DNA from 3 places in the Chryseobacillus diguaensis genome. Region 3 is predicted to be linked to each of the others. Evidence: a T-box and tRNA genes for the amino acid it is inferred to sense, from the RefSeq annotation. Region 3 holds a T-box; the other regions hold tRNA genes.
The links. The T-box of region 3 lies ahead of leuS (leucine--tRNA ligase). A T-box ahead of a tRNA ligase gene usually reads a tRNA of that ligase, here a tRNA-Leu.
Positions count from the first base shown of each region.

Region 1 (3,259 bases), on a different contig from region 3:
GATGGCGAAGAGGTCACACCCGTTCCCATACCGAACACGGAAGTTAAGCTCTTCAGCGCCGATGGTAGTTGGGGGTTTCCCCCTGTGAGAGTAGGACATCGCCGGGCAATTTCTTTATTATTCCGCAGTAGCTCAGTGGTAGAGCTATCGGCTGTTAACCGATCGGTCGCAGGTTCGAGTCCTGCCTGCGGAGCCATTGCTTCCATAGCTCAGTTGGTAGAGTGCTTCCATGGTAAGGAAGAGGTCACCGGTTCGAGCCCGGTTGGAAGCTTATATTTTGACGAACGGCCCCTTGGTCAAGCGGTTAAGACACCGCCCTTTCACGGCGGTAACACGGGTTCGAATCCCGTAGGGGTCACCATACTATCTTTTAATAGAATGAATAAGAGATTTTGAAAAGTGTGTATTTCGGCAAAGGCTGCTTATCAAAAGCCGTAACTCTACTAAACAACAATTAGAGAATTAGGGTTTTGAGAAGCAAGCAGTTCTAGGAATCGAGGGAGCGAACACCGGGGATGACAATGAAATGCGCCGCTTATCAAAAGCCGTAACATATGGAGGATTAGCTCAGCTGGGAGAGCATCTGCCTTACAAGCAGAGGGTCGGCGGTTCGATCCCGTCATCCTCCACCATTTTTTACATACTGTAACACTACATTATATGCCGGTGTAGCTCAATTGGTAGAGCACGATCTAATAGCCTTCCTGAAATCACTTCAGCGTACTGATCGAGAAGCTTCTTGACTAAACTTCCTGAGATCAGGATTATCAAGCAGGAACGGTATTGTTGACTTTCTTAAATTGCCGGTGTAGCTCAATTGGTAGAGCAACTGACTTGTAATCAGTAGGTTGGGGGTTCAAGTCCTCTTGCCGGCACTGTTTTTCATACGGAGGGGTAGCGAAGTGGCTAAACGCGGCGGACTGTAAATCCGCTCCTTCGGGTTCGGCAGTTCGAATCTGCCCCCCTCCACCATTTTAATACTTAATCTGGATAAACTTATTCTTTATATGTTTATCTTTTGTTTATATAATGAGAATTTGGACATGTTATATAGAGTTGAACATTGTATTCTGTATAGTGGGCTATAGCCAAGCGGTAAGGCAACGGACTTTGACTCCGTCATGCGCTGGTTCGAATCCAGCTAGCCCAGCCATTTAAGAGCCATTAGCTCAGTCGGCAGAGCACGGTCGAATAAGCTTCGAAGCAATTGCTTCAGCACACAAATCGAGCTGCTGCTTGAATAATCTTTCTGAGATTTGGGTGTCCAAACTTTGCGTGTAGTATAATCAAGAGCCATTAGCTCAGTCGGTAGAGCATCTGACTTTTAATCAGAGGGTCGAAGGTTCGAGTCCTTCATGGCTCACCATTTTCATATGCGGGTGTGGCGGAATTGGCAGACGCACCAGACTTAGGATCTGGCGCCTTACGGCGTGGGGGTTCAAGTCCCTTCACCCGCATTATTTTCTCTGCTTCCAAGCGGAAGTAGTTCAGTGGTAGAACACCACCTTGCCAAGGTGGGGGTCGCGGGTTCGAATCCCGTCTTCCGCTCCATCCCGGGGCCTTAGCTCAGCTGGGAGAGCGCCTGCTTTGCACGCAGGAGGTCAGCGGTTCGATCCCGCTAGGCTCCATAAAGTATGTCTGTTAAAAAAGAGTCCTCTGGGCTCTTTTTTCCTGTTTAATTATCCCGATTAGTCAACTCTACTATTTTGTGAAAAATTCGTTTTAGTCTTTCATAACATACTATTCATCCACTACCTCTAACTAACCTTAAACCTCCTTACGCTAAAATGCCGTTCTAAATGACTTTATTACAGCCATCACTGCATGATTATACACATTCTTGTCGAGTTGAGTCAGAGGCATTAGAATAGGTAAAATGGTGTTACAAGGGGAAGAGGAGGTTATTAAAATGACTAACAATATTTCAATCATAGGGGTACCTATGGATCTTGGCCAGACAAGGCGTGGAGTTGATATGGGGCCAAGTGCCATCAGGTATGCTGGCATTATAGAGCTGCTAGAAAGGCTTGATTATAAGATTGAAGATCTTGGAGATATCCAAATCGGCAAGAGAGAAAGAAATAACCATGAGCCTAATCACAAGTTGAAAAATTTGAAAGCGGTCGCAGAGGCAAGTGAGCAGCTTGCATCCAAAGTAGATGAGGTCATTTCCTCAGGATCTTTTCCGCTCGTTTTCGGCGGTGATCATAGTATTGCGATAGGTACTCTTGCGGGGGTTTCAAAGCATTATGAAAATCTTGGAGTGATCTGGTATGACGCTCATGGAGATTTAAACACAGAGGAAACATCACCTTCAGGAAATATTCATGGCATGCCGCTTGCCGTAAGCCTTGGATTAGGTGATTCTTCTTTAACAGGAATTGCAGGAAGCAGTCCGAAGATCAGGCCGGAGAATGTTGTGATCATCGGCGCGAGGTCTCTTGATGAAGGAGAACGTGAGCTTATTAAGGAGCATGGAATTAAAGTTTTCACCATGCATGAAATTGACCGCATGGGAATGGCAGCTGTTATAGAAGAAACGATTAGCTATTTAAAAGATAAAACAGATGGTGTTCATCTCTCACTGGATCTTGATGGATTGGATCCGCTGGATGCACCTGGAGTCGGTACACCTGTTATCGGTGGCATCAGCTATAGAGAAAGTCACCTGGCAATGGAGATGCTTGCTGAAGCCAATATGATTACGTCAGCAGAGTTTGTTGAGGTAAATCCGATTCTTGATGAGCGAAACAAGACAGCAACCGTAGCTGTTGCATTGATGGGCTCATTATTTGGTGAAAAATTGCTATAATGAAATTTGAAAAGGCCAAGGTTATACTGGCCTTTTTTTATTCCAGAATTATCCTTCCATTCCTTCACAAAGGAGTAATAATTTCCGTCTCCAAACCAAACCATTATTTGTTAAAATGATATCATCTATATTTTTGAAACTTTTTATTGAATAAGTTCGTATACAAGCAGACCCGCTAAGAGATGAGGGCAGATGAAATGGAAACCTTAGTGAAAGCAAGAATTTTGCAAGTGAAAAAGGGTGACAAGAACGCTTTTGCCGAGATTGTGAACCTTTATAAGGATAGAATCTTTCAGCTCTGCTTCCGTATGCTTGGCAATGTGCATGAAGCAGAGGATATGGCACAGGAAGCTTTTATTAAAGCATATATTAATCTTCATACCTTTAAGATGGAAAAGAAGTTTTCTACCTGGCTTTACCGTATAGCGACCAATTTATCGATTGACC
Region 1 is NZ_JBMKNV010000012.1:285-3,543, forward strand. It holds rRNA gene rrf (5S ribosomal RNA) at 1-107, shown strand, start outside; tRNA gene ACOT8F_RS16285 (tRNA-Asn) at 122-196, shown strand; tRNA gene ACOT8F_RS16290 (tRNA-Thr) at 199-271, shown strand; tRNA gene ACOT8F_RS16295 (tRNA-Glu) at 287-361, shown strand; tRNA gene ACOT8F_RS16300 (tRNA-Val) at 557-632, shown strand; tRNA gene ACOT8F_RS16305 (tRNA-Thr) at 803-875, shown strand; tRNA gene ACOT8F_RS16310 (tRNA-Tyr) at 889-972, shown strand; tRNA gene ACOT8F_RS16315 (tRNA-Gln) at 1,079-1,153, shown strand; tRNA gene ACOT8F_RS16320 (tRNA-Lys) at 1,291-1,366, shown strand; tRNA gene ACOT8F_RS16325 (tRNA-Leu) at 1,376-1,457, shown strand; tRNA gene ACOT8F_RS16330 (tRNA-Gly) at 1,477-1,551, shown strand; tRNA gene ACOT8F_RS16335 (tRNA-Ala) at 1,556-1,628, shown strand; gene rocF (arginase) at 1,910-2,812, shown strand; gene sigW (RNA polymerase sigma factor SigW) at 3,010-3,259, shown strand, end outside.
Region 1: it encodes a tRNA-Leu, which carries the amino acid that the T-box ahead of leuS (leucine--tRNA ligase) is inferred to sense. The anticodon was not compared.

Region 2 (3,259 bases), on a different contig from region 3:
GGGGTTCGAATCCCCCGCTCTCCGCCATAATACTTTTAATGGCCCCTTGGTCAAGCGGTTAAGACACCGCCCTTTCACGGCGGTAACACGGGTTCGAATCCCGTAGGGGTCACCAATCTTAAACTTAAACGGTTAAAAGCCAATCAGCAAGAAAAACAGCTCATCAAGCAGCTGTAGCACTTAAATCTCTTTCAATAGAGACGAGGGTTTTGAGAAGCAAGCAGTTGTAGGAATCGAGGGAGCGAACACTGGAGCGTACCTTAGTACGTGAGGATGTGAGTGAGCGAAGATGACAACGAAATGCGCCGCTTTCAAAAGCCGTAATTATGGAGGATTAGCTCAGCTGGGAGAGCATCTGCCTTACAAGCAGAGGGTCGGCGGTTCGATCCCGTCATCCTCCACCACTCAGGACTCTTGATCTTGAGTGAAATAGCATATTATCGCGGGGTGGAGCAGTCTGGTAGCTCGTCGGGCTCATAACCCGAAGGTCGCAGGTTCAAATCCTGTCCCCGCAACCAAATGGTCCGGTAGTTCAGTTGGTTAGAATGCCTGCCTGTCACGCAGGAGGTCGCGGGTTCGAGTCCCGTCCGGACCGCCATTGATTTTCAAATGAGAATTAAGTAAAATGTAAGAGGGTTTCAATAAGCGAGAAGGTCGAGGAAGCGACTGATTGAGCACCGGAGCGTATATGAAATACGTGAGGATGCGATCGATGAAGCTAGCTGACGAAGAGATTCGAAGCTTAGTGGAAGCAGAAACTTAGATGGCTCGGTAGCTCAGTCGGTAGAGCACGTTCGAATAAGCTGCGAAGCGATGCTTCAGCGCACAAATCGAGTGCTGCTTGGCTAAACATCCTAAGATTTGGGCGATTGCCAGCAAGAAGGAACTTAATAGTATCACTCATTTTATATGGCTCGGTAGCTCAGTCGGTAGAGCAATGGACTGAAAATCCATGTGTCGGCGGTTCGATTCCGTCCCGAGCCACCATTTTAAAATAGTATCACTTAACTATTTGCCGGTGTAGCTCAATTGGTAGAGCAACTGACTTGTAATCAGTAGGTTGGGGGTTCAAGTCCTCTTGCCGGCACTGTTTTTCATACGGAGGGGTAGCGAAGTGGCTAAACGCGGCGGACTGTAAATCCGCTCCTTCGGGTTCGGCAGTTCGAATCTGCCCCCCTCCACCATTTGTATAGGGGCATAGTTTAACGGTAGAACAGAGGTCTCCAAAACCTCCGGTGTGGGTTCGATTCCTACTGCCCCTGCCAATTAAATTATGGCGGTTGTGGTGAAGTGGTTAACACGCCAGATTGTGGCTCTGGTATTCGTGGGTTCGATTCCCATCAATCGCCCCATTATTTATTTTTAAACATAATGGATTTAATCACTCCTTACATAACAGCATAACAATGGGCTATAGCCAAGCGGTAAGGCAACGGACTTTGACTCCGTCATGCGCTGGTTCGAATCCAGCTAGCCCAGCCATTTTCATTCAAATGCCAAGCAACAATTTCTGATTGCTGCATAGGCTAATACAGAAACCAATTATTTGGTGCAAATGCGGAAGTAGTTCAGTGGTAGAACACCACCTTGCCAAGGTGGGGGTCGCGGGTTCGAATCCCGTCTTCCGCTCCAACGAGTGCTGGCGGCATAGCCAAGTGGTAAGGCAGAGGACTGCAACTCCTTTACCCCCGGTTCGAATCCGGGTGCCGCCTCCAATATCTTAAACCTTCTTAGAGGTTCATAAATTGGAATACACAGGATAAAACATCCTGCGGTTGTAAAATCGCCTTGACAATTCAGTCAGGCTCTCGGCACCAAATGCCCACTATGCCGGTGTGGCGGAATTGGCAGACGCGCACGACTCAAAATCGTGTTCCTTCTGGAGTGCCGGTTCGACCCCGGCCACCGGTATCATAACCGTTAAAAATCGCTTCTCACGTTGTGAGAAGTGATTTTTTTGTGATTAAAAATAATCCGCTGGAGTGTCTTTCATTCATTTTATAAGGAAAAGAATAGTTATTCACTTAAAAGCTGAATTCTAAAAAGGTAAAAGGAAATCCGCTATTATTTTTACTCGATTATTTAACAGGAGATGATTCAAAATGAGTTCTTATGCAATCGGACATTTTATTGGCTATGCAGTTGGTATTATCCTCTTGATCTTAGTCGCTGTACTTCTTGTAAAGCTGTTTATTAGGCTTGTAAAGCCTTCGAGAAAGAAAACATCGGAGTATGCATCCCATCCACAGTCAGAAAACGGCGATGTTCCTTTAAAAAGATAGTGTACTATACTAGAGCAGCAAGTTTCACTGATTTTTTGGTTTGGTATTCAATCGACTTCCGATAGAACCATTTTGCAGGTCGATTTATTTTGCCAACTGCCTTTTGTGTGAAACTAGCAACTGGGAAAAATTTCTTGGAAAATATTGAAAACGCTTGCAAATTATGACAAAAGGTAGTAAATTTAACTTAGATTCACCGTTTGCCTGCAATCATCTCTCTTATCCCTGCGAATTTTCTACACAACTAAATAGGCAAGCACACCTTTAGAATCCGGCATAATTCGAAAAGTGTTGATTTTCGTTTTAAAAATTTTAAAGGATGTGTCGTATTGAAAAAGAATTATAATAAGTTAATAGTTTCTTCCGTAACATTGACCGCCTTCCTTACGCTTCCAATCTCTGAATCTCATTCAGCTGTCCACGCTTTTGCAAAGCCAAACCCAGTACAATTAAATGGTAAGAATATAAGTATTGAGGATGCTGCTGCTCAAATGAATCAATTGAAAATGAATTACAAAGATTATCTTGCAGGAAATGAAAGTTTAAACAGCAGTCCCATGCTCGATAGCAAAATAAATTCCGTCCAGAATACAGCTAATTCACGTCTATCTTCCCTTATTCCTTTAGAAAACAGAGTTAATGGAGAGGAGACCTCATTATTTAAGGACACTCCGCTTGGAACGAATGAAACGAATTTAAGCAATTCTTATTTGTATTTATATCAAATAGCTCTTGCTGCGAAAACTTATAAAAGACCGGGGTTAAGCGGAGTCAATTTATACAATAATCAAGAAGCCATTAAGAAAGTAATCGATGGCCTTGATTGGCTCTACACCAACTTCTTTGAGAATCAGGAAAAAGGATATTATGGAAATTGGTATGCATGGGAGATTGGCATACCAACGAGCATCACTAAAACGCTGCTTCTCTTGGAAGATGAAATCAAAAGCTATAAACCTTATTTGATAGATGCTTAT
Region 2 is NZ_JBMKNV010000002.1:540-3,798, forward strand. It holds tRNA gene ACOT8F_RS02765 (tRNA-Ser) at 1-27, shown strand, start outside; tRNA gene ACOT8F_RS02770 (tRNA-Glu) at 41-115, shown strand; tRNA gene ACOT8F_RS02775 (tRNA-Val) at 329-404, shown strand; tRNA gene ACOT8F_RS02780 (tRNA-Met) at 442-518, shown strand; tRNA gene ACOT8F_RS02785 (tRNA-Asp) at 522-598, shown strand; tRNA gene ACOT8F_RS02790 (tRNA-Phe) at 912-987, shown strand; tRNA gene ACOT8F_RS02795 (tRNA-Thr) at 1,015-1,087, shown strand; tRNA gene ACOT8F_RS02800 (tRNA-Tyr) at 1,101-1,184, shown strand; tRNA gene ACOT8F_RS02805 (tRNA-Trp) at 1,192-1,265, shown strand; tRNA gene ACOT8F_RS02810 (tRNA-His) at 1,277-1,352, shown strand; tRNA gene ACOT8F_RS02815 (tRNA-Gln) at 1,408-1,482, shown strand; tRNA gene ACOT8F_RS02820 (tRNA-Gly) at 1,558-1,632, shown strand; tRNA gene ACOT8F_RS02825 (tRNA-Cys) at 1,642-1,715, shown strand; tRNA gene ACOT8F_RS02830 (tRNA-Leu) at 1,830-1,911, shown strand; gene ACOT8F_RS02835 (hypothetical protein) at 2,103-2,282, shown strand; gene ACOT8F_RS02840 (polysaccharide lyase 8 family protein) at 2,612-3,259, shown strand, end outside.
Region 2: it encodes a tRNA-Leu, which carries the amino acid that the T-box ahead of leuS (leucine--tRNA ligase) is inferred to sense. The anticodon was not compared.

Region 3 (3,259 bases):
CCATACACGGTCAAGGAAGCGTCTTGCTCCATCCAGCCCTGTTGTTGACCAGGCAATAGATGCTTCAAGAGGTCCCATGAACATTTCATACAAACGAAGTGTGTCTGCTCCATGGCTTTCAACAATTTCATCAGGATTGACAACATTTCCTTTTGATTTGCTCATTTTTTCATTGTTTTCTCCAAGAATCATCCCTTGGTTAAACAGTTTTTGGAACGGTTCTTTTGTTGGAACCATGCCGATGTCAAAAAGGAACTTGTGCCAGAAACGGGCATACAGCAAATGCAGAACAGCATGCTCAGCTCCGCCAATATACGTATCAACCGGAAGCCATGCATTCAGCTTTTCAGGATCAGCAAGCGCTTCTTTGTTGTTTGGATCAATGTAGCGGAGGAAGTACCAGCAGCTTCCAGCCCATTGCGGCATTGTGTTGGTTTCCCTGCGTCCTTTTTTGCCTGTTTCAGGATCTGTTACATTTATCCATTCTTCAATATTGGCAAGCGGTGATTCTCCTGTCCCTGAAGGTTTAATTTCAGTTGTGACCGGAAGAACAAGCGGCAATTCTTCTTCTGGAACAGCGGACATTGTACCGTCTTCCCAGTGAATGATAGGAATTGGTTCGCCCCAGTAGCGCTGGCGGCTGAACAGCCAGTCACGAAGTCTGTATGTGACTTTCTTTTCACCTTTTTGATTGGCTTCCAGCCACTCAATCATGGCAGATATCGCTTCTTCTTTGTTCATGCCGTTAAGAAAATCAGAATTAACGTGCTTGCCGTCTCCTGTATAAACTTCCTTGGAGATATCTCCTCCTTCAACCACTTCGATGATTGGAAGTTCAAATTTCTGTGCAAATTCATAATCTCTCTCATCATGAGCAGGAACGGCCATGATTGCACCTGTGCCATAGCTCATTAAAACATAGTCAGCGATCCAAATAGGAAGTTTTGCTCCGTTGACAGGGTTAATAGCATGAGCCCCTGTGAAAACACCTGTTTTATCTTTAGCAAGGTCAGTTCTTTCCAAATCACTCTTTGATTTCACTTTGTTCAAGTAGTTTTGAACTTCTTCTTTTTGACCTTTAGAAGTTATTTTGTCCACAAAAGGATGCTCCGGCGCTAATACAGCATAGCTTGCTCCGTAAAGCGTATCAGGGCGAGTAGTGAAAACAGTGAATGTTTCATCGAAACCATCAATGCCAAATGTTACTTCAGCACCTTCAGAGCGTCCGATCCAGTTGCGCTGCATGTCTTTGATGCTCTCCGGCCAATCAACCTCTTCAAGATCCTCAAGCAAACGGTCTGCATACGCAGTAATTTTCAGCATCCATTGTTTCATTGGACGGCGTTCAACAGGATGTCCTCCGCGTTCGCTTTTACCGTCAATTACTTCTTCGTTCGCAAGCACAGTGCCAAGAGCAGGACACCAGTTAACAGCCACTTCATCTATATAAGCAAGGCCCTTTTCATATAATTTAAGGAAGATCCACTGAGTCCATTTATAGTATTCCGGATCAGTTGTATTTACTTCTCTATCCCAGTCATAAGAAAAACCAAGAGACTGGATTTGTCTTCTGAAATTATCGATATTCTTTTTTGTAAATTCAGCCGGGTCATTGCCTGTATCAAGGGCATATTGTTCAGCAGGAAGCCCAAAAGCATCCCATCCCATCGGATGCAGAACATTATAGCCTTGCATGCGTTTCATTCTGGAAAGAATGTCTGTTGCCGTAAAGCCTTCCGGATGCCCTACATGAAGGCCTGCTCCAGATGGATACGGAAACATGTCAAGCGCATAGAATTTATTTTTGTTCAAATCGTCTGCTGTTTTGAACACTTTTTCATTTACCCAATAATTTTGCCACTTCTTTTCAACTTCCTTATGGTTATAGCTCATTTAAATCCTCCTAAGTCCTGCCCATAGCATTAGTGAACTAATCGTATCATGAAAGGTCAATAAGAAACAAAGCAGTGAACAGCCAAGCGGCAATAAAATCTTGGAGAAAAACAAAAAGACTCCCGTCCCTAAAAAAGGGACGAGAGCCATCTCCCGCGGTACCACCCAGTTTAGTGTAAAAACACTCACTTTGAATCCGTAGCGTGGATCAGACGGCAAATCTTACACCGCTTCAAAAGCGTTTCACATTTGCAACTCAAAAGGCGAGTTCATGAATACCTGTGACTGGCTTGCACCTGGCGCCAGCTCTCTTAACACACGCTGTTCACTACTATTCCTTATCACCGTTCATATATATCATAATCTGATCTTATTTTATAGAATATTCGCCAAGGATGCAAGCTGTTCAATTTTATTAGGGAAAAAGCTAGACTTGAGGCTGAAAGGATGAAAGTTTTCACGGATGGGGTGAATGTTTTTTGTGTCGCTCTTTTTCTAAAGGAGGCTCTGTGTCTTCATTTTGTCTGACAAAATCAAAGCTTCTAAGTACAGCGTCTCCGCTGTAGCCGGCCACAATTGACAAGATGACAAGCTGAAGTGAGGTTTTCGGCTCTGATGATAATACGAGCAAGATGGCCGCGGCTATACCAATCAAAATATCTTCCCAAAATCCAATGTATACAAAGCGTTTGGTCATTCTTGGCTTTTCCAATCTGCCCTTTCGCTTTATATGTCCCAAAAGCCCCATGACTCCCCCGATACATGCAGCAACTAAAACGGCTTGTAACATAACACCACCCTTCCCTAAGCCGATTTACTATCAGTTACTTCAAGTTTTCTCTATATAAAGGACCAGCGGGAATAGTAAAGCTTGTTTACTTACATTATACCATTAGCGGGCTCACAAGCGTGAACAATAAGGATGATTTTTTTAATTATTCCAAATAATTAAATTTAACTATTTTGCTATATTTTAAAGAAAGGTTTAATACGCCGTTAAGCCTATCCCTAGCTGGGTTTCTTCAAAAAAAAAATTATTTTCGCATGGATTAGTCATTTTCTCTTTAAAACTGACAAAAAAAAGGGGCGTTCTACGCACCTTTTTAGTCCAGTTTCCATTCTTTTTTAAGAGCCAACAGCTATGCTTTTTGCGTCTTCTTTTCCCTTTTTCAAGTGCTTGTCACACAGGAAAGTAAAGACCATACCAGCTATGAGCAAGCCTATTAAAACACCAAAAAGAACCGTCATATTAAAATAATCTGCCAGCATGCCTCCAAGGAGCGGACCAATCATTCTTCCGCCTGTAGCATTGCTGTTAATAAATCCTTGATAAAATCCTTCTCTTCCTTTTGGCGCGAGGCTGTTT
Region 3 is NZ_JBMKNV010000003.1:17,899-21,157, reverse strand. It holds gene leuS (leucine--tRNA ligase) at 1-1,893, opposite strand, end outside; T-box leader at 2,026-2,247, opposite strand; gene ACOT8F_RS05205 (DUF4257 domain-containing protein) at 2,351-2,683, opposite strand; gene ACOT8F_RS05200 (MDR family MFS transporter) at 3,019-3,259, opposite strand, start outside.